Regions from separate parts of the Mycobacterium botniense genome, predicted to be linked through region 1. Evidence: riboswitches for the same ligand, from Rfam matches in the RefSeq annotation. Region 1 holds a riboswitch; each other region holds the start of a gene.

Region 1 (6,849 bases):
GGCCGCCCGCCGCGGTAACGCTACCCGCTGGGGCAACGGGCGCACATCGGCGCGGTGCTCGCATACCGGAGTCACGCAGTGCGACCGGCGAATACACGAGCTGTTCTTGACCGGGCTGGGTCGGTCCGCGTCAAGGCGCCGCGGGCACGCGCATTGACTCCACGACGACATCGCGGCGTGCTGCCGATGCAGCCGCCGCTCAGTCCGGTGGGCGGTCTGGCGGCAACCGACCATCCCGAACGTTTTACCGGGCAGCTGAAATCAACGTGGGCCTCACGCCGACGTCTTTGACGTGGTGCGTCACCATCGCCCAGGCCGACGGCGAGTAGTGCGTTGTCACCTTCTCGAATCCCTCGACCCGAGTTACGGTCACCACGCCGGTGTCGTGGTTGATCGAGATTTCATCTCCGTCCGTTGCGCGCACTTCCTGTCCGTTAAGCAGCCGGATGATGAACACGGTGGTTTCTCCTTCCCAGCCAGGTCTGACCGGCTCGGCTTTCCGACACGGGTCAGGAACTACCGATCAGAACGGCTTTGACCCCAAGCAAGATCGCGCCGACAATGAGATAGCCGCGCAAAGCAAGCATGCCCAGCCGGGTTCCGAGCGACCAGGTCACCGGTTCCAGCAGGATCAGCGGCGGCATCCGCCAGGTGGCACGATCAGTGGCGGCCGTGCCGCGCGAAAAGCGGTGAGGAATGAGAGGCTTTGGCCGTGCACCGCCGAAGCTGCGCAGAACCAGAAAAGTGACCGCTGCGCATACCACAAGACCGACCGTCAGATGACGTGCGATAGAGACCACGTCGAGCTTGGGGAAAATCGTTGTTGCCATCAAGATTCCCGAGAGCAGCAACAACGCCCCGACAATGACACCGGCGACCGCATTGAGCCACGGCCGGTTTACCCAGGGGCCCAGGACTTCCCGATCGTTGCATAACAGCAGTAGGAATACCGTCGCGCTGGGCAGCAGCAACCCGGCTAGCGCTTGCACACCGGTGGTGATCAAACCGAGAGGTGCACCGGGGATAAGTACGATCACGGCGGCAGCCACGACCATCGCGGTGTAGGACAGGTAGAAGGGTTTGGCGTCCGCGAAGCTGCGGTGCAGAGAATGTTTGGTTCCGAACACATCTCCGAACGCGTAGCTGGTGGAGAGGGTAACCGCCGCAGCGCCGATGATCGAGGCGTTGAGCAGCACGATCGCGAACACCGACCCGAGGATGGGGTTATGCTGGCCAAGCAGGTGGGCAAGCGTACCGGCGTCGACGAAACCTCCACGGCTGTGGGTAGCGCGAGCGGCCCAGTCACCGGTCATCATCAAAGCCGCTGCGCCGAGCGCCACAACGAACGCGCCAAGCGTGGTGTCGGCTCGCTCGTAGCTGATGAAACGCGGCGTAATGCGTTTGTCGACAACATTGGACTGCTGAAAGAACAGTTGCCAGGGGGCGACTGTAGTGCCGACGATCGCGATGATCAGTAGCACTGCGTCGGAAGTGACTCCACCGTTAATCCGGGGGGTGACAAAGGATTTCGCTGCATTTCCCCAATCCGGATGGGACATGAGCAACATGGGAATCTGCAGCAAGGTGATGGCAATGAACACCAGCATCGCGCGTTCCCAGCGCCGAAAGCTGCCGGTAGTCATGATTGCGATCAGTGTGATCGCGGCGAATGGGACAACTATCGATCGGGGAATGCCCATACAGTCGGCCGCTAACGTTATGCCGATGAATTCGGTGACGAGGGTCAGAAAGTTCAGCAGGAACAGGTCACCGACTGAGAAGGCGCCCCAGCCCCGGCCGAAACGTTCGTTGATCAACCGCGCGTGACCAACTCCGGTGACTGCTCCGAGCCGGACAACCATCTCCTGGTTGACGATGAGCACCGGGATCAACAGCAGCAGCACCCACAGCAGGCTGTAACCGTAGTTTTGCCCGGCCTGGACATAGGTCGCAACGCCTCCGGCGTCGTTGTCACCGACCATCACGATCAAACCAGGCCCGATGATCGCCAGTAGTGTTGCCAGGCGGACCCTGAGGGTGCGCGGGCGCTCGATATCAGTGATGCTGATCCGGCCCAGGGCACCCTCGATGTCACCGACATGGGCGCTGTCTAAAACGGCTGTGCGCGGCGGCGCAGGTATTGCGGCGTCGACGGTACCGGGGTCCAGGGCGGTCACGGCCACTCACATCCTGTGTCGGCGCAGGCCGCAGTCTCGGTTACTGAGAGCGATCCCCGTATTGGGCATGGGCCGGCTTCCCGTCGGCGCCAGTCGTCGGGAACAGTGATCTTGAGAACGTCATCGACGGTGACGACACCCAGCATTCGGTCCTCGTCGTCGACGACAGGGATGGTGTGCAGGTCGTAGTCGGCCATGAGCATCGCAACTTCAGCCAGATCGGCGTCCGGGGATACCCGAATTGGATCCGAATCCATCAGTGTCGCGACCATATCCATCGGGCGGGACTGCACCAACGCAACCAGTGAAACCACACCGCTCAGCCGACCCCGATCATTGAGGACGTGCATCTGCAAAAGCGCCTCGGGCTGGATTGTCAACGCACTGCCGATCACGGCGAGCGCGTCTGCGACCGTGGCTTGCGTGTCGCAGCAGACGAAGTCGACCGTCATCAATCCCCCCGCGCTATTCGGGTTAAAGCCCAAAAGGGTCAGGATTTTTAGGCATTGCGGACCAGGCATCAAATCGAGAACCCGCCGGCGGCGGGACTGGCGTAGGTCGATGATCGCGTCGGCGGCGTCGTCGGCGCGCATCCGGCTGAGGAGGCCGGCCACCTCGTCGTCGGGCATGTCGTCGAGCAGTCGGCTGGCCTTGTCCGGATCGAGTTCCTCGAAAACGTCGGCTTCCAGCTCCGGGTGGCAGCGAACTCGGTCCAGGATTTCCCCGCCTTCGGCCTGGTCGGCCTCTTCGAGCAGATCGGCGATTTGCGCTGGCTTAAGCGCCGCCACTCGCCCAGAAACCCGGCGCACGGCCATCGACCAGCTATGCCCGATCAGCGGCTCAAAGGCCTTCCAGTCGCGGGCAGGATGACCGCCGGGAGTCTTGAGCAGTCCGAACAGACGTGGTGGGCGCCGGGTGTCCAGCCGCCTGAGCACCCAGCCTTCTGTGTTGTGTTCAAGCTCGACATCGTAGGCGTGGACCAGTTTGCCTGCGGGAACGTCGATCAGCCGATAGCCCAGCACGTCGGCGCGTAACAGCACCTCACCAGGGCGGCGCTCGAAACGACGCAGATCAATCTCATTGTGGCTCAAAGTTATCCAGTCCGGACCGAACCAATCGATGGACTGGCTACCCACGAAGACTTGCCGGCCACCGACACCGGCCACCAGGCCGGTCACCAACGGATAAGCCTCCGCGCCGCGTAGCCGCACAATGATGTCATCAACTCGGCCAACTGCCTCACCAGAAGGCGTCATCACAGGGCTCCGCAGCAACTGCGACAAATGGATGACTGAGCGGCTGGTGCCGACATCGCACGGTTCGACAGCTGGCATGTTCATGGCGGTACCTTCTCGATGCTTTTCACGCGTTGCGTGTTGGTCAGAAATACCGGGCAAAATCCGGCAGACGCGTATCCCAAACGTTCACAGAACTGTCGCCGCGTTAGCTACTTCGGTGGCGCCGTAGGAGTCGGCGCTGACCCGCAAGATAGTCACAAACATGTTGTGGATCGCAGTGGCTTGTGCGCTGACGGCCTGATACGCCTTGGCATGCGCTGCGAATTGTGCTGCCGTCATTGCGGATACCTCGTCGGCCGCAGCGGGCACCACTCCGGCCGTCGGGGCCGCAGCAGCCGCGTTCTGCGCAGCGAGCGCGGAGCCGATCTCCTGTAACTGGCTGGCTGCCGCGGCCAGCATTTCGGGTTGTGTGGTCACGAAAGACATCGGGCGTCCCTTTCAAATTCAAAAGACAATGCAATCCGCGGAAACCGCCTCACGGTTTTCAGGGCAGGACAAAATTCGGCGAGCCCACAAAGCGTGGACTGAAATTAACGATCTGAAGCGACGCGAGCCGATTCAGAAAACGGATATGTTGCCAGGCTCGGGCTCGAACGAAACGGCTACCGAACCCCGATAAGGAGGATCACTGGAACTCATTTCGCTCTCACTTCCTCGCGGCCAGGACACACGCGGATGGACTCAGGTTGCACAACGGGGCAAGGTCCAACCGGCGGATCAGCCGGATGAGGTACCCCACTCGTCAGAGCTTTGGCACTGCACGGCGTATCCGGATCGGATCCGGAAGCCACTTGGGCTCAACCCTTGTGCCGGGAAGAGCTGTCCTGACCCGGGGCGTCTCTCGACGTTAGGGGTCAGTGGCCTGTATCCGTGCAGACGCCTCACCTAGCGAGGTGCATGCATCGGCAATGGTGGCACTAAGGCCAGCCGGAGTCAACCCGACAGCGCGGATACAACGCAGAACTGGCTTACCGGGGTGCACAGCCTTGATGTCGGCGGGTGCAGAGCTCATCGCAGCTCAGTGGCGGACCCGGCTGCTCACGCAGATTCGCGTCGCGCCAAAAGCACACGGCAGCAGAGTCGTTGCTGACAGCCGGCTTGGCCCGCCAACCGGGAAATCGCACGTGGAGTGGATCTGGCATCCGATTGCCGGCCCAGCCTGCTCTGGGGCGCAGGACCCGAGCGTGCCGATCGGACGGCCTGGTGGAAGTTTCGCTGAAACGTTGACGAGTAGCCCGTCTCGGTGCCACGATAAAACGGCAAGCACCTCGGTAGGTGAGGCGTCTGCGTGGATACAGGCCACTGACCCCGAACGTCGAGAGACGCCCCGGGTCAGGACAGCTCTTCCCGGCACAAGGGTTGAGCCCAAGTGGCTTCCGGATCCGATCCGGATACGCCGTGCAGTGCCAAAGCTCCGACGAAAGGGGTGCGTGCTCGGCTCCGTCAGTGCCGGGCGCTCGATCCCCTTCCGTGCGTGTACTGTAGTGACGCCCGCGTGTGTCCTGGCCGCGAGGAGGTGAGGGCGAATGAGTCCGAGCGATAGTCCATGGGCGTATCCGGAATCCGTTTCGTCCCGAACCCGTAGCGGCATTCGTTCTGCCGCGTAAGGCTTTCCGGACGCTGACTCGCTAATCCTGCGTGCTATCAGTATGCGGGGCAATGTGGCACGCCCGCATAGCGCTGGCGAGTTCGCGATCCTGCGTGTTAGCCGGTCGGGCTCATCAACACAGACGACCGCATCCTTTGTTGGTAGACAGGCATATCAGGGGGATAACTGATGGCTCCACCCAATCCCGAGCGCCAGATTCACCGGGCGTGCGGAGACATCCGCGCCGCACTGTTCGGCGCACTAGAACTACTCTCGGGGACAACGGTCCCCCGCGCTGGCCAGGATGACGTGTTCCGGGCGTTCAGCGATTTAGGCCGTGCTCAGCATCACGTCGCCTTAGCCCTGCATGCGACCAACCTGCTCGACCAGATGGTGGGCACCCCGCCTGAGCAGCGGCAGCCATGGTCCTACTACCGCAGCCGCATCGGTAAAAAGCTGCCCCAAGGAGCACAAGTATCTAAAAATCCTTGGCATGCAATGCATTTCACTGAACCCCAGGTTGATGGTGCAGCAGTGGGCCAACCATGGAGCCAAGATGCCGCTCGCAGTGTCCGCCGGCTCCCCATCCAGGCGTCTCGCCGGCAGCGGCGTGTGGTAGCGCACCCGGAACACGCGGCAAGTTAAGGGATTCGCCCCACAGTCGGGGCGGCGTTTCTCGCTCGCGGACACTCGCGGATCAGCGCGCGGTTGACCGTCTGCCATACCACCCACGACTGTCGTACAGATTGCGAAGATCGTGATGACCGAAATCTCCGCTGAACCACGCGTTGCCGTCGCCGTCGGTGACGCAGCGGCAGTCCGCGGCGGCACGCGTCACAGCGGGCAGCACGTCACACCTGGACTCGTACCAAAAGCACCCGGGTCGGCGGCGCCGAACTCAGCGCATCTCGGCGACATTATCGGTGCTTTCGGCCGCATCGCACGCGACACCACTGCCCCAACAGGCAACCGCCGGCAGCAGCTGCGAACACTACTGGTCGTCGCTGGTCCGGGACTGATCGTCATGACCGGTGATAACGACGCCGGTGGTGTAGCGACTTATGCGGAGGTCGGGCAGAACTACGGAATGAGTCTGCTGTGGACATTAGTGTTGATGATCCCGGTGCTGTACGTGAACCAGGAGATGGTGCTGCGGTTGGGTGCGGTCACCGGGGTAGGTCATGCCCGGCTGATTTTCGAACGGTTCGGCAAGTTCTGGGGCGCATTCAGCATCGGTGACCTGTTGATTCTCAATGCGTTGACAATCGTCACGGAATTCATCGGTGTATCGCTGGCGCTCGGATTTCTGGGCTGTCCCAAGACGATCGCCATCCCGACGGCTGCGGTGTTGCTGTTCGGCGTTGTGGCCGGTGGTTCGTTCCGCCGTTGGGAGCAAATGATGTTCGTGCTCATTACGGTGAATCTGACCCTTGTCCCGGTGGTGCTGCTGGTACATCCCACCTTGGGCAAAAGTTTCCGAGGGCTGGTGCCTTCGCTACCGGGTGAGCCTGATTCCATCGTCTTGATGGTGATCCTGGCGATAGTTGGCACCACCGTGGCACCGTGGCAGTTGTTCTTTCAGCAATCCAACGTCGTCGACAAACGGATCACGCCCAGATGGATGCACTACGGTCGAGCCGACCTGATCATCGGCATCGTCGGTGTGATTGGCGGGGCGATAGCGTTGATGGCGGTGACCGCATTCGGGTTGGGCGGGACGAGCGCTGCCGGTAGATTCACCGACGCTGGAGCGGTCGCGTCTCAACTGTCCGACCATGTCGGGCAT
Region 2 (7,518 bases), 190 kb from region 1:
GCCGGACGGTGCGGGCGTGGCAGAGCAGGTCACAGCGTTTGGCGGCGCCGGTGTACTGAATGCTCATGGCGACGGTGGAGGCCCGCATGCCCTTGTCGAAGTCGTGGTTGGACCAGGCTGCCGCGGCGCCGGCGGTGTCCATCACCGAGGCGATCACCCCGCCGTGAAAATACGTGCCGTCGTTGGTGAGGTCTTCGCGAAACGGCAGCCGTAGGGTGACATCGTCGGGCTCGTACCGCTCGAAAACGATGCCGAGACCGGCGAGAAACGGCGTCGTGGGCATCAGGTCGCGCACGGCTTGGCGGCGTTCGTGCTGCTGTTTCTCGGTCAGCGCCATGGTCCGCACCCTACCTGATTCGATTGACAGGTCAATCAATAACTCGTAGCGTCGAATCGATGCGAACAAAAGTCGCCGAACTGCTCGGGGTGGAGTTCCCGATCTGCGCCTTCAGCCACTGCCGGGACGTGGTGGCCGCGGTGTCTCATGCCGGCGGCTTCGGGATTCTCGGCGCCGTCGCGCACAGTCCCGAGCGCCTGCAGACCGAACTGGACTGGATCGAGCAGCAGACCGGCGGCAAGCCTTACGGTGTCGATCTGCTGTTGCCGCCCAAATATGTGGGTGCCGAGCAGGGGGGTATCGACGCCAAACAGGTGCGGGCGCTGTTGCCCCAGGAGCACCGGGCGTTCGTCGAGGACATGCTGGGCCGGTACGGGATCGCAACGCCCAGCGACGAGAGGTTGTTGCCGCCCACCGCCGGGCTGAACATTTCCCCGAAGGGGTACGAGCCGCTGCTCGACGTCGCCTTCGCCCACGACATCCGGCTGATCGCCAGCGCGCTCGGCCCCCCGCCACCCGACCTGGTCGAACGCGCCCATGACCACGACGTGCTGGTGGCCGCCCTGGCCGGCACCCGGCAGCATGCGCTGCGGCACGCCGCCGCCGGCGTGGACTTGATCGTCGCGCAAGGCACCGAGGCCGGTGGTCACACCGGGGAGGTGGCGACGATGGTGCTGGTTCCCGAGGTTGTCGATGCGGTGTCGCCGATACCGGTTCTGGCCGCGGGCGGAATCGCGCGCGGCCGCCAGATCGCGGCGGCCCTGGCGCTGGGCGCCGAAGGCGTGTGGTGCGGGTCGGTGTGGCTGACCACCGAGGAAGCCGAGACCCCCCCGGTGGTCAAGGAGAAGTTCCTGGCCGCCACCTCGTCGGACACCGTGCGGTCGCGCTCCCTGACCGGCAAGCCGGCCCGGATGCTGCGCACCGCCTGGACCGACGAGTGGGAGCGCCCCGACAGTCCCGGCCCGCTGGGTATGCCGCTGCAAAGCGCGCTGGTGGCCGAACCGCAGCTGCGCATCAACCAGGCCGCCAGCCAGCCCGGCGCCAAGGCCCGCGAACTGGCCACCTACTTCGTCGGGCAGGTTGTCGGCTCACTGGACAAGGTGCGGCCGGTCCGATCGGTGGTGCTGGACATGGTCGAAGAGTTCATCGACGCGGTCGGGCGTCTCGAACACCTGGTGGACCGATGACCGCGCCGGCCCGGCGGCGTCGCGCGGTCAGCGACGAAGACAAGTCTCTGCGTCGTGACCAGATTATGGGTGCGGCCAAAGAGGTGTTCGCGCGCAAGGGTTTTCACGCCACCACCATCGCCGACATCGCCAAAGAAGCCGGCCTCGCCTACGGGTTGATTTACTGGTATTTCGACTCCAAAGACGAGTTGTTTCACGCGTTGATGGCCGGCGAAGAAGAGGCGCTGCGCACTCATCTGGCCGCGGCGCTGGCCGCGCTCGACGAACCAGCCGGCAGCGCGGAGGCGTTGTTTCGCACCGCGGTGCGGGCCACGTTCGAGTTCTTCGAAGCGGACAAGGCGACCGTCAAACTGCTGTTTCGGGACGCTTATGCGCTCGGCGATCGCTTCGAAAAGCACCTCGGCGGCATCTATGAGCGTTTTATCGACGATATTGAAAGTTTCATCACCGCCGCCCAGGAACGCGGTGAGGTAGTGGCCGCTCCGCCGCGGATGGTGGCCTACACGCTGGCGGCGCTGATCGGTCAGCTGGCCCACCGCCGGTTGAACACCGACGACGGCGTCTCGGCCGCCGAAGTCGCAGACTTCGTCGTCTCGCTGGCGCTCAATGGGTTACGACCCCGGAGGGACTGAGGTGCGTTTCGTCGTCATCGGGGCCGGGATGGCGGGAATACTGAGCGCCATCAAGCTGCGCGAGGCGGGTTTCAGTGACATCACCGTCTACGAGAAGGCCGACCGCCTCGGCGGCACCTGGCGCGAGAACACCTACCCCGGCATCTCCTGCGACGTACCGTCGCACCTGTACACCTACACGTTCGCCCCCAACCCGGAGTGGAGCCACACGTTTGCGCCGGGCCCGGAGATTCTGGCCTACTTCGAGGCCGTCGCGCGCCGTCACGGTGTCGATCGATTGATCCGCTACGGCCAGGAAGTCTGCCGCCTGGACCACGACGGAACTCGCTGGCGCGTGACGACCTCGACCGGTGAACAGGACGCGGCCGATGTGGTGATCGCCGCCACGGGTGTCCTGCATCACCCGCGTTATCCCGACATCGACGGGCTTGACGAGTTCGCCGGCCGCGTGTTCCACAGCGCCCGCTGGGACCACAGTGTGCCCCTGGCCGGCGCGCGGCTGGGGGTGATCGGCACCGGGTCATCGGCGGTGCAGATCACCGGCGCGGTCACCGACGTCGTCGCTGAGTTCTTTCTGTTTCAACGCACTCCGCAGTGGATTTTGCCGGTGGACAACCCCCCCATCCCGGAAGCCGACCGGGCCCGCTACCGGGCCGACCCGTCGGCGCTGACCGCGCTGCGCACCGAACTCAACGCCGGCTTCATCCAAAGCTTCGCCAACGCGGTCGTCGACGCCGATTCGGCAGCGTTGAAAAAGCTGGAAAACGCCGCCCGCGCCAATCTGGAGGACAGTGTCACCGATCCCGGGCTGCGCGAGAAACTGCGTCCGGACTACCGGGCCGGCTGCAAGCGGTTGATCATCTCGGCGAACTTCTACCAGGCCATCCAGCGGCCCAACGCCCATCTGATCACCGAGCCCATCGAGCGCGTCGAGCCCGAGGGGGTGCGCACCGCCGACGGCGTGCTGCATCGGCTCGACGTGCTGGTGCTGGCCACCGGCTTCCAGGTGGATCGCTTCCTGCGGCCGATGCAGGTCAGGGGGCGCGCAGGTGTCTGCCTCGACGAGATGTGGACGCCGCGTCCCTACGCGTACTTGTCGGTGTCAGTGCCCGATTTTCCCAACCTGTTCATGCTCAACGGGCCCAACGGCCCGGTGGGGAACTTCTCGCTGATCGATGTCGCCGAGGCCCAGTTCGGCTATCTCATACAGCTCATCGAGCTGTTGGCGCGCGGCCGGTATTCCCAGATCAGCGCCAGCCACCACGCCACGTCCCGTTTCGAGGCCGAGCGGGTGGAAGCAGCTCGCAAAACGGTGTGGGTGACCGGGTGCCGCAGTTGGTACCTCGATGACCGCGGGGTGCCGGTGGCCTGGCCCTGGAGTTTCACCCGTTTCCAGGAGGCCATGGCTCGCCCAGACCTGGCCGACTACGAACTCATCTAGTCCCGCGTAGTCCCGCGTAGTCCCGCGTCGACCACAGGGCCTGTGGCGACCTGGGTAGAGGTCATGAATCCGTAAAGAATCAGCGACATCGACCGGGACTAAATTGACCTGCTCACGTTGTTCGTGCATCATCGGAGAGGTAGCACCTCGTTAGGCGAGGCGGCCACACGGATATAGGCCACTGACCCCGAACGTCGAGAGACGCCCAGGGTCAGGACAGCTCCTCCCGGCTTAAGGGTTGAGCCCAAGTGGCTTCCGGGTTTCCGGATACGGCGTGTGGTGTCGAAGCTCTGACGAGTGGGGTGCGGTCTTCGGCTCTTGCCGGATTCTGTGCTCCTTTGCGTGCTGGGACGTTGTGCGGGTTGCCGCACTGGTGCTGCGAGGAGGTGAGGGACTAATGAGTTCCAGTTCTAGTCCGGGTCGATATCCGGGCCTGGTTTCGTCCCGATCCGGTCTCCGGCACGGCGTTTCCAGCTAGACGGGGCTAGCACACACGCGAGTTGCCTCAACGGCCAGGCGGTCTGCCTGGCGCCGGGAACCGTTTACGGGGCGGAACAGTCAGTCACGTCAGTGTCCGATTGATTTCCGTGTAGAGGAGGCAACCATGACTGCTGTTCTGTGGGACGACGTAGACACGAGAGTGCCCGCCCCTGCTGCCCGTGCACCGCAGCTCAGGGCCGTTCCGGCGCCGGAGTCGGCGGCAGCGCCGAAGAAAGTGGTCAAGCGGCGCGACACCCAGCCGTTTGGTGTCGGAGGAGACCCGCTGGTGGAAGGTGCCGCGTGGTTGTTGTGCATCCCGCTGCGCCAGCTCTACGCCGCCCTGCTGCGCGTGGGCGTGCTAGAGGTCTTGGCTTGATGACCGCCGAGTCACCGCTCCCCGCCGGCGCGTTGAGTGATCAGACGTCCAAGGGGTTGCCACACGGCAGCCGTCGTGCTGCCGTGTGGCAACCCCTTGGCGTGGCTGGGCTGATCACGCTGCGCACCGCACTCGGCGACGGTGACCCTCGCTGAGGGGATTTCACCAACGGCGACCCGTGCCGGGAAAACGCCGCGGCGAGCGGTGCGCTTCGCGCTGACGGGGGCGGCTGCGTGCTCGCCGAGGCGGGTGTCAACATCGCCGGTCGGTGCGCGCTTGACCACCGGCGGAGCCCCCGCACCGAGATCGCCGCAGAACCCGTGGGCATAGCTGGGGTGTGGACGATATCGGCGCACCGGTCCGGGCCGGCGGGCGTGGGGCGGTGGCTGCCCGTAGAATTGGCACAACGGCGTCGATCCGGCCATCACCGGGGAGCCTTCGGAAGAACAGCCAGCCAGGCCCAGTAGACCCGAACGGGTAGGCCCGTCACAGCCCTCAATTGAGCGGCCGCGTGCACGCGCGGCAAGCGGGGTGGTACCGCGGCGCTCGCGCACCGGCGCGTCGTCGTCCCCGGGCCCGGCAGTTGGCACAGGAGACGACACAGTGGCCGCGCACACCTACCCGAAGCTGGCCGGCGGGGCACCCGATTTCCCGGCGCTGGAACTCGAGGTGCTCGAGTACTGGGCCCGCGATGACACCTTCCGCGCCAGCATCAGGCGGCGTGCCGGTGCCCCGGAGTATGTGTTCTACGACGGCCCGCCGTTCGCCAACGGCCTGCCGCACTATGGGCACCTGCTGACCGGCTACGTGAAGGACATCGTGCCGCGTTACCGCACCATGCGCGGCTACCAGGTGGAGCGCCGCTTCGGCTGGGACACCCACGGCCTGCCCGCCGAAATCGAAGCCGAGCAACAGCTCGGGATTACCGACAAATCCCAGATCGACGCGATGGGCATCGCCGCGTTCAACGCGGTGTGCCGGGAGGCGGTGCTGCGCTACACCGACGAGTGGCGCGCTTATGTGACTCGCCAGGCCCGCTGGGTCGACTTCGACAACGACTACAAGACGCTGGATCTCTCCTACATGGAGTCGGTGATCTGGGCGTTCAAACAATTGTGGGACAAGGGTCTTGCCTATGAGGGCTACCGGGTGTTGCCGTACTGCTGGCGCGATGAAACCCCGTTGTCCAACCACGAACTGCGGATGGACGACGACGTCTACCAAAATCGCCAAGATCCGGCGATCACGGTCGGTTTCCGCGTGCTCGACGGCGAAGTGGCCGGTGCGTATCTGTTGGTGTGGACGACGACACCCTGGACGTTGCCGTCGAATCAGGCGGTTGCCGTCAACCCTGACGTCACCTACGTGCACCTGCGGGCAGGGCAGCGGCGTTTCGTCCTGGCCCAGGCCCGGCTGAGCGCCTATACCCGCGAGCTCGGGCAGCATCCCCAGATCTTGGGAACTTACCGCGGCGCTGACCTGGTGGGCCTGCGCTACCTGCCGCCGTTTCCGTATTTCATGAACTCTGCCAACGCCTTTCAGGTACTGGCGGGTGGTTTCGTCACGACGGAGGACGGCACCGGTATCGTGCACTTAGCGCCGGCGTACGGCGAGGACGACATGGAGACCGCCGATGCGGCCGGCATTGTTCCGGTCACACCCGTGGACTGCACCGGCCGCTTCGACGCCACCGTGCCCGACTATCAGGGCCAGCACGTTTTCGAGGCTAACCCGAATATCATCCGCGACTTGAAGAACGGCAGCGGAGCGGCCGCAGCCAACGGCGCGGTGCTGCTGCGCCAGGAAACCTACGAGCACCCCTACCCGCACTGCTGGCGGTGCCGCAACCCGCTGATCTACCGGGCGGTGTCCTCATGGTTTGTGAAGGTCAGCGCATTCCGGGACCGTATGGTCGAGCTGAACCGGCAGATCACCTGGTATCCCGAGCATGTCAAAGACGGGCAGTTCGGTAAGTGGCTGGAGGGTGCACGCGACTGGTCGATCTCGCGAAACCGATACTGGGGCACTCCCATTCCGGTGTGGGTATCCGACGACCCGGCTTATCCGCGCATCGACGTCTACGGCAGCCTCGACGAACTCGAGCGTGATTTCGGGGTGCGTCCCGATAATCTGCACCGACCCTACATCGACGAACTCACCCGGCCCAACCCCGACGATCCCACCGGGCAGTCGACGATGCGGCGCATCCCGGATGTGTTCGACGTGTGGTTCGATTCCGGGTCGATGCCCTATGCGCAGGTGCATTACCCGTTTGAGAACCGCGACTGGTTCCACCACCACTACCCGGGGGACTTCATCGTCGAATACATCGGGCAGACTCGAGGCTGGTTTTACACCCTGCACGTGCTGGCCACCGCGTTGTTCGACCGTCCGGCATTCAAAACCTGTGTGGCCCACGGGATTGTGCTGGGTTACGACGGACAAAAGATGAGCAAGTCGCGCCGCAACTATCCCGACGTGACCGAGGTGTTCGACCGGGACGGATCGGACGCTATGCGCTGGTTTTTGATGTCCTCCCCAATCCTGCGCGGCGGGAACCTGATCGTCACCGAGCAGGGTATTCGCGAGGCGGTGCGGCAGGTGCTGCTGCCGCTGTGGAACACCTACAGCTTTTTGGTTTTGTATGCACCACAAGTCGGTACTTGGCGGACTGACTCCCCGCATGTGCTGGACCGCTATATCCTGGCCAAGCTCGCCGCACTGCGCCAGGGCCTCACAGCTGATTTGGACGTGTGCGATATCTCGGGTGCCTGCGAGCAGCTGCGCCGGTTCACCGAAGCACTGACGAATTGGTATGTGCGACGCTCCCGCCAGCGGTTTTGGGACGAAGACGCCGACGCCATCGACACGTTGCACACCGTGCTGGAGGTGACCGCACGGCTGGCCGCGCCGCTGCTGCCGCTGATCACCGAGATCATCTGGCGTGGTATCACCGGCCAACGGTCGGTACACCTGACCGACTGGCCGGCCGCCGACGATGTGCCCGCCGATACGGAATTGGCCGCGGCGATGGATCAGGTCCGCGAGGTGTGCTCGGTGGCGTC
Region 3 (7,518 bases), on a different contig from region 1:
CGCGCGGAGAAATACCTCGACATCGCCGCCGACTACGGCTGGACGCTGCTGCGCGGGGACGCCTCATTCGACGGCACCCCGGACGCGCCGGTCCTGCAGGTGATGGCCGAGGACGGCACCCGCAGGCTGGTGGCGGCCGCGCATTACCTGGTCGCGACCGGCTCCCGGCCCGCCGTCCCCGCGATTGATGGACTCCACCAGGTCGACTACCTGACCTCGACCACGGCGATGGAGCTCAAGGAGGTCCCCGCGACACTGCTGGTGCTCGGCGGCGGGTACGTCGCCGTCGAACAGGCCCAGCTGTTTGCCCGGCTGGGCACCAAGGTCACCATGCTGGTCCGCTCCCGGCTGGCCTCCCGTGAAGAGCCCGAGGCGTCGCAGTCTCTGCTCGAGGTGTTCGCCGACGAGGGCATCCGTGTGGTCGGCCAGGCGAGCATCGACTCGGTGCGGACCGATCCGGTCACCGGCCAGGGGGTAGTGGTCGCCTCGGTGGCCGGCGCCCCGCACCAGTTCACCGCTGAGCGGCTGCTGGTGGCGCTGGGCCGAACCCCGGTCACCGAGGGGCTCAACCTCGAGGCGGTGCACGTCACGACCGGGAATGCGGGGGAGATTGTGGTCACTAATCAGCTGGCCACGTCCAACCCGCGGATCTGGGCGGCCGGGGATGTCACCGGGCATCGCCAGTTTGTGTACGTCGCCGCCTCGCACGGCACGATGGTGGTTGATAACGCGTTCACCGGCGCCAACCGTTCGGTCGACTACACGCACCTGCCCCGGGTCACGTTCACCAGCCCCGCGCTAGGAGCGGTCGGGATGACCGACGAGGCGGCCGCTGCGGCCGGCATCCGTTGCGACTGCCGCGTGCTGCCCCTGCACCACGTGACCCGGGCGGTGGTCAACCGCGACACCCGCGGCTTCGTCAAAGTGGTCGCCGACGCCGACACCGGCCGGATCCTCGGGATCACCGCAGTCGCGAAGGACGCCGGCGAGATCGCCGGGGCCGGGGTCTACATCCTGGCCGCCGGCATGACCGTGCAACAGGTCGCTAACACCTGGGCCCCGTATCTGACCATGGCCGAAGCTATCAAGATCACCTGCCAGTCCTACACCACCGATGTCACCAAGCTGTCCTGCTGCGCCTCCTGAACACACGGATTGTGCGTGAGTCGAGAAATTAGACCGCTACCCGCCGGCGGGTGTGTGGGCGGAAAGGGATCGGCTGGGGATGCCATCGTCGGTAGGGATACCGTAAGCGGGTGTGCCGTTAGCAGGCGTGCTGTGCCGGTTACCCGGGGTTTTGCCGACCATACGAGCCGTGGAGAGGCGCGGCATCCCGGTTGTGAGGATTGGGCTAGCCAAGGGTGTCGCAGCTGATAGTGGACTCTCGGCGCTAACAAGACGTACAGCTGGCGCTGCCGTGCTGGTCCAGGCAGGTGGTGCCGACAGCCCCCCGACCATGGTGGCTTTACCGACACCGGCGGTGGCCGCGGCGTCGCCGGTGTGGGCAGCAGCCAAAACGCCGAGTACACCTTGGCTGGGCGGGGCCGCAGTGACGCTGCCCATCTGCGATATCGCCCCCCCGCCGACTCCCCCGACACCTCCGCCTGCTCCTGCGCCCATAACGCTGTGCACGTAATCGGTGGCCGCGTAGATCGCAATCCAGTCAAATGCGTGAAACGCTGACAGGAAGCCCTCTGGGTTGAAAAACCCACCGGAGAAAGCGGACGAGAGTGTTTCTGAGTTGAGGAAGGCGCCTAATGACGATCCGGTTCGGCCGCTGAGCATATTCAGCAGGCCGGACAAACCTGAGGCCGACGAGGCGTTCGCCGGATCGATGACGTTCAGCGAATTCAACGCTGAACTTAGCGCCGAGGGGGTGGCGAGTGTGTGCAGCGTGGTGGGCAGGGTGGTGATGAGTTGGGACAGGGTGGTTTGGCTGGCGGCGGCCGCGGCGGCGTGTGCGGTTGCAGCGGTTTGGGCGCCCGGCCCGACGGGGGTGGTGGTGGCCGGGGGCGCGGTCAGCGGGTCGAGAGCCGCTGCGGCGGCGCAGTGACCGGCGTAGCTGTACATGGCGGTGGCGTCGCGGGCCCACATATGACTGTAGTGGGCTTCGGTGGCCGCGATGGCCGGGGTGTTTTGGCCCAGCACGTTGGTGGCCACCAGCGCCGCCAGCTGCGCCCGGTTGGCAGCGATCACCGCTGGTGGCACGGTGGCCGCATACGCGGTCTGATAGGCGTTGGCGGCGGCGGCGGCACTGCTGGCCGCCCGGGCGGCACGGTCGGAGCTGGCGTGCAGCCACGCCACGTAGGGGGCCGCTGCGCTGGCCATCTCCGCCGCTGCCGGTCCTTTCCACGCGTCACTTGTCAGCTTGGATAGCACTGCGGCGCAGCCGCTTGCGGCCGCGTCGAGTTCCTGGGCCAAGCTGGCCCACGCGTTTGCGGCAGCGATCAACGCAGACGAGCCCGCACCGGCATACATCAAGCCGGAATTGATCTCTGGAGGCAGCGCCCCGAAATCCCACACACCGATCACCACCTCACCCCCCGGCGACAACAGTGTTGGCGGCTTCGGTGAGCGCATACGATCCAGCACTGTCCCTCAAGGTAGCGACGAACGCGTCGAGAACCTGCTCAGCCTGAACGCTGAGCATCCGATATAGCTGGCCGTAGGCGGCGAACTCGAGCGCCGTCAAAACCGAAACCTGGTCGGCGGCGGGCGGCACCACACCAGTGATCGGTGCCCAAGTAGCCTCGTTCATCGTAGCTACCGCCGACCCGATCCGTGCCAAGTCGCCCGCCGCACCTGCGAGCGTTTCCGGTTGTGTCACAACAAAAGCCATCGAACTTCTCCTTATCAGTGCAGCAGTTAACCTCCGCGCCGGTGGCGTCCGAGGTCGGTGATAAAGCCACGCCTACAGCTTCGGCATCGTCTGCCCAGAGGTGGGTGATGCAGTGCGAACCATCGCCGGCAACACCCGCGAACAGCTTCGGCACAGCGGCGGCAACGACATCACAACCTCCCGTAACGATGCGACCAGAACTCGAGAACTGCAGAATCCTAGGTTCGGAATCGACACGCGCGCATAGCAAAACAAAGCGTGCCCGTGAACGCTCGGTCAGTGCAGTCTGATTCAGCTAAAGAGGACTAAACCGAGGACTGATCTGAGCAAAACGGTCACCGAACTCGGATAGGGACTATCACTAGGACTCATCTCGCTCTCACCTCCTCACGGCCAGGGCACAAGGGATGCCGATACGTCGCACAAAAGGGTCGGGCCACCTGACGATCAACCGCGGCGACACCCCACTCGTCCGGGTTTCGGCACTGCACGGCGTATCCGATCAATCTTCGGAAGCCACTTGGGCTCAACCCTTAGGCCGGGAGGAGCTGTCCTGACCCGTCTCTCGACGTTCGGGGTCAGTGGCCTGTGTCCGGTGCAGAAGCCTCACCTAGCGAGGTGCACGCGTGGTAATACTGGCACGACCACTCGGACTGGTCAAGCTAACGTGATGTGCCTCAACACTTTTGAGTGAGCGATAGGGAAGCCTTACCTATATGCAAGGTAGGGTTGGCATGACTGGAGATGGCACGTGCCCGACAAGCTACCCAGCCGATATCGCGCGGTGTCGAAGGCGTCAGTCGGCCCCGTGCGTGTTAGGGCCTGTTCCGTCTTAGGGCTCATCGCGAACCGGCTGAGGGAGGAGATACCGATGAGCGCGAACGCGGCCGCTCTCGAAGTCGCCTTTGCCGCGGTGTCTCCCCAGTTGTGGTATGGCTCAAGTGCTCCCTGGTAGGACAATTCGGTATGTGCACTAGATATATTGCAGCACAATAGATTTGATGTGATAGGCCGGCTTCGAGTGACTGATGCGTGAACACGTCCGTGTCTGTGATCGCCTGGCAGTCCGAGATCTGCTTTCCCGACGCTCGGTCGGCGCAAAGCGCGAAGCGCAAACGGTTGAGCGACGGCCAGCAGCAATCACATTCGCACAGAGATCTGCAAAGATTAAGTGTGCCAACTCAAGTCGAGCTTCATCGATGACATTACCGCCATTAGGGCTCGACATTAACAGACCCGCATCGCACCGCAATCACCCGTCAGATATCACCGAGGCTAGTGAGTCTTTACATGCGGGCTCTCACGCTCAGCCGCACCAGTGCGCTTCCGTTCGTCTTGGCATTCGCGGTTCGTCTCCTGTCTGCTGCGCACGAGTTCGCCTGACGAACTCTCCGATTCCGAGGCCGGCGATGTCAGCACGCTCTGGACTGCCGGTGCGAGAAGTTCGACGAGTGTTTCCCGGTCTGCATTCGCAAGCACCGGAACACCGACGATTCGTCGTCCGACGACGATCCCGACGAGCATCGCCGACGCCAGTCCGGCGCGCAGCGCCGCATCGTCGTGGCGGACCGGCCATGAGTCGATGCTGTCGAGTAGCCGGGCTTGGATGAACTCCCGTAGCTGTGCGTTTGCGCGCTCGTTGACGATGGCGCCCCGCAGCATCGCCATGAGCGCGTCCGAATCCTGAGAAGCGCCCTCCCACACACCCAGAAAGGCGCGAACCACACGTTCGCCGAGGCGCTCGACGGGTCCCTCGAACGCATGAGTCAAATCTGCCAACGCCTCCGGCGATATCGACATGACCGCGCCGAACAGCTCATTTTTCGACTGGTAGAACTGCATCACCAGCGAAGCGTCGACTCCCGCATCGGCAGCGACCTGCCTGATCGTCGTCGCAGCGAATCCATCGCTGGCGAACCGGGCGCGGGCCGCGTCGAGGATGGCCTGCCGGGTTGTGCTGATACCGGGCCGACGCCCGCGGCGCACCGCCGGCGTCCTGTTAGCGGTCACGCCCCGAATCTACCGTCGCCCGCGCGATCATCTCAACGGCTGTTGATTTCTTGCCGGGTTGGGCCCTATCGTCGGGAAGAGCGGAGGGCGCGCCGCGATGTCAAAGGAGGCATATGGCTCGGGTGGAGAAGGTGTTTATGCCATCGCATCCGTTGGAACCGGGTGACAGGTACGGTGTGCTCAGCGGATTCGATCCCGGCACGCGGACCCTACCCGCCGGCTTTCGGCTCGCGCCTCCGTTTAGGGCGCTACCGGTCGACATCGTGCTCGACAAGGACGTCCCGGTCACCCTCCGTGACGGAGTGACGATCTATGTCGACATCTTCCGGCCGGCCGGCGCCGAGAAGGTGCCGGTCATCGTGGCGTGGAGCCCGTACGGTAAGGGTGAGGGCAGCGCCCCGGCCGCGATGGCAGTGTTCGGGTTGGTCGGTCTGGACAACGCGATCGTGTCGGGTCTGCACAAGTTCGAGGGGCCTGACCCCGCGTACTGGTGTGCTCACGGTTACGCCATCTGCAATCCCGATCCTCGGGGCGTCAGCGACTCTGAAGGTGACAGCGTGCTGTGGGACCGTCAAGAAGGCCAAGACTGCCATGATCTCATTGAGTGGCTGGCCGTTCAGGATTGGTGCAGCGGCAAGGTCGCCATGAGCGGCACCTCCTATCTAGCGGTCGCGCAATGGTTTACCGCGGCCGAACAGCCGCCCCACCTGGCGGCGATCAACCCGTGGGAGGGGATCAGCGACGTCTACCGCGATCTGGTGATGCGCGGCGGAATACCCGACACCGGGTTCGCCCGACAACTCCGCGACAACAGCTTCTGGGGCAAGAACCGCAAGGAAGACATTCTCGCCGAGGCACAGCGCTACCCGCTGATGAATCAGTTGTGGCAGAACAAGATCCCGCGCGTCGACCGGATTACTGTGCCGGCATACGTCGTGGCCAGCTACTCCAACACGCTGCATACGGCGGGCACTTTCCGCGCCTGGCGGCAAATTGGGTCGAAGGACAAGTGGTTGCGCATCCACAACAGCCAGGAATGGCCCGACTACTACGACGAGGCCAACACCGAGGATCTGCGCCGGTTTTTCGATCATTTCCTCAAGGGTGAGGACAACGGCTGGGAACAGACGCCGCGCGTGCGGTACGCCCTTCTCGACCTGGAAGGCGGCGACAGGGTCAATCTGGCCGCCCATCAGTTCCCGCCGGAGGGCATCGCCTACACGAAGTACTACCTCGACGGCCGCTCACGCACACTACGCACCCAGGCGCCTGCGCAGCAGGTGACGACGGTCTACGACACGCAAGCTAATCCAAGCTGGGTGTCCTTCATTGTCCGCTTCGACCACGAGACCACGATGGTCGGCTACCCCAAAGCGCGGCTGTGGGTCGAGGCGGAGGGCGCTGACGACATGGATCTGTTTGTCTTCGTCCAGAAGCTCAGTGAGCAGGGAACACCTTTGCAGGGCTTCACCGTGCCCAACCACGGCGCCATGATCCACGATGTCACCGAGCGGGGAGCGTCGATCCTGCGGTACAAGGGATCCAGCGGCCGCCTGCGCGTGTCGATGCGGCACTTAGACGAGACGATGTCGACCGACGAAGTCCCCGTCCACAGCTTCGACCGCATCGAGAAACTGACTCCCGGTGAAGTCGTCGCCGTCGATATCGACCTGCTGCCGATCGGGCTGGTCTTTTACCCCGGCGAGCAGCTCAGGCTGATCATCAGCGCGCAAAACCTATTTGGCCCATGGATGCCCGGACTACGTGAATACGCCCCGCGCAACAGCGGACAGCACATCATCCACACCGGCGGGGAACACTCCTCATATCTGCAACTGCCCATCATGGCGGTCCGATGAGCAGCTAACGAACCAATGTCGTTGGTGCAGAGGCTCCTTCGTGACGTCAACAGTTCAAGATATTCTCACCTTCGCGGCGCAGCCGCCATTGTCATGTCACGAGGACGAGCATTAACCACTCGGCCACCATTCGTGAGATTCCACCACGTTCGGTGAGAACCGGTACCGGATGACTACCGCGCCATATTGGCGAACCGCGACAGATGCAGCTGGTGCGCGACGGTGACCGTCTTGGTTGGGCCGTTGCGGTGCTTAGCAACAATCAGATCGGCCTCGCCGGCGCGCGGATCGTCGCGTTCGAAAGCATCAGGGCGATGCAGCAGAATCACCAAATCTGAATCTTGTTCCAGTGAACCACTTTCCCGAAGATCAGCCAGCATCGGCTTCTTATCGTGGCGTTGTTCAGGACTGCGGTTGAGCTGGCTGATCGCGACGACGGGAACATCCAGCTCCTTGGCGAGCAGCTTGAGGCTGCGCGAGAATTCCGACACTTCCACCTGCCGCGACTCGAACTTTTTACCCGAGGTCATGAGCTGCAGGTAGTCCACGACGACAAGCTTCAGGTCGGCTTTCTGCCGCAGCCGGCGCGCCTTAGCGCGGATCTCCATCATCGTCAAGTTCGGCGAGTCATCAATATACAATGGTGCCTCGCTGATTTCGCTCATCCGCCGCGCCAGCCGGGTCCAGTCATCATCACTCATACGACCTGAACGCATGTCGGACAGTTTGATTTTCGCTTCCGCCGACAGCAGGCGCATCACGATCTCGGACTTGCTCATCTCTAACGAGAAGATGACGCTGGCCATCCGG

Evidence for each region. A riboswitch is a leader RNA that binds a small molecule or an ion and turns the genes downstream of it on or off. The one in region 1 is predicted to bind magnesium.
Region 2: it holds a riboswitch for magnesium, as region 1 does, so the genes downstream of both, G6N08_RS14675 (Rv1535 family protein) here and G6N08_RS15475 (hypothetical protein) in region 1, are expected to answer to the same signal.
Region 3: it holds a riboswitch for magnesium, as region 1 does, so the genes downstream of both, G6N08_RS05640 (PE family protein) here and G6N08_RS15475 (hypothetical protein) in region 1, are expected to answer to the same signal.

What each region holds. Positions count from the first base shown of each region.
Region 1 covers NZ_BLKW01000004.1:1,186,500-1,193,348, reverse strand. Annotated here, with positions in the region: gene G6N08_RS15495 (hypothetical protein) at 245-457, opposite strand; gene G6N08_RS15490 (Nramp family divalent metal transporter) at 510-2,177, opposite strand; gene G6N08_RS15485 (magnesium transporter MgtE N-terminal domain-containing protein) at 2,174-3,517, opposite strand; gene G6N08_RS15480 (PE family protein) at 3,602-3,901, opposite strand; M-box (ykoK) riboswitch at 4,203-4,375, opposite strand; M-box (ykoK) riboswitch at 4,736-4,908, shown strand; gene G6N08_RS15475 (hypothetical protein) at 5,253-5,708, shown strand; gene G6N08_RS15470 (NRAMP family divalent metal transporter) at 5,824-6,849, shown strand, end outside.
Region 2 covers NZ_BLKW01000004.1:993,865-1,001,382, forward strand. Annotated here, with positions in the region: gene G6N08_RS14655 (PaaI family thioesterase) at 1-337, opposite strand, end outside; gene G6N08_RS14660 (NAD(P)H-dependent flavin oxidoreductase) at 397-1,524, shown strand; gene G6N08_RS14665 (TetR/AcrR family transcriptional regulator) at 1,521-2,156, shown strand; gene G6N08_RS14670 (flavin-containing monooxygenase) at 2,131-3,597, shown strand; M-box (ykoK) riboswitch at 3,737-3,906, shown strand; gene G6N08_RS14675 (Rv1535 family protein) at 4,202-4,453, shown strand; gene ileS (isoleucine--tRNA ligase) at 5,057-7,518, shown strand, end outside.
Region 3 covers NZ_BLKW01000002.1:1,190,916-1,198,433, reverse strand. Annotated here, with positions in the region: gene merA (mercury(II) reductase) at 1-1,146, shown strand, start outside; gene G6N08_RS05645 (PPE family protein) at 1,183-2,580, opposite strand; gene G6N08_RS05640 (PE family protein) at 2,537-2,839, opposite strand; M-box (ykoK) riboswitch at 3,296-3,464, opposite strand; gene G6N08_RS05635 (TetR/AcrR family transcriptional regulator) at 4,115-4,849, opposite strand; gene G6N08_RS05630 (CocE/NonD family hydrolase) at 4,963-6,708, shown strand; gene dnaB (replicative DNA helicase) at 6,882-7,518, opposite strand, start outside.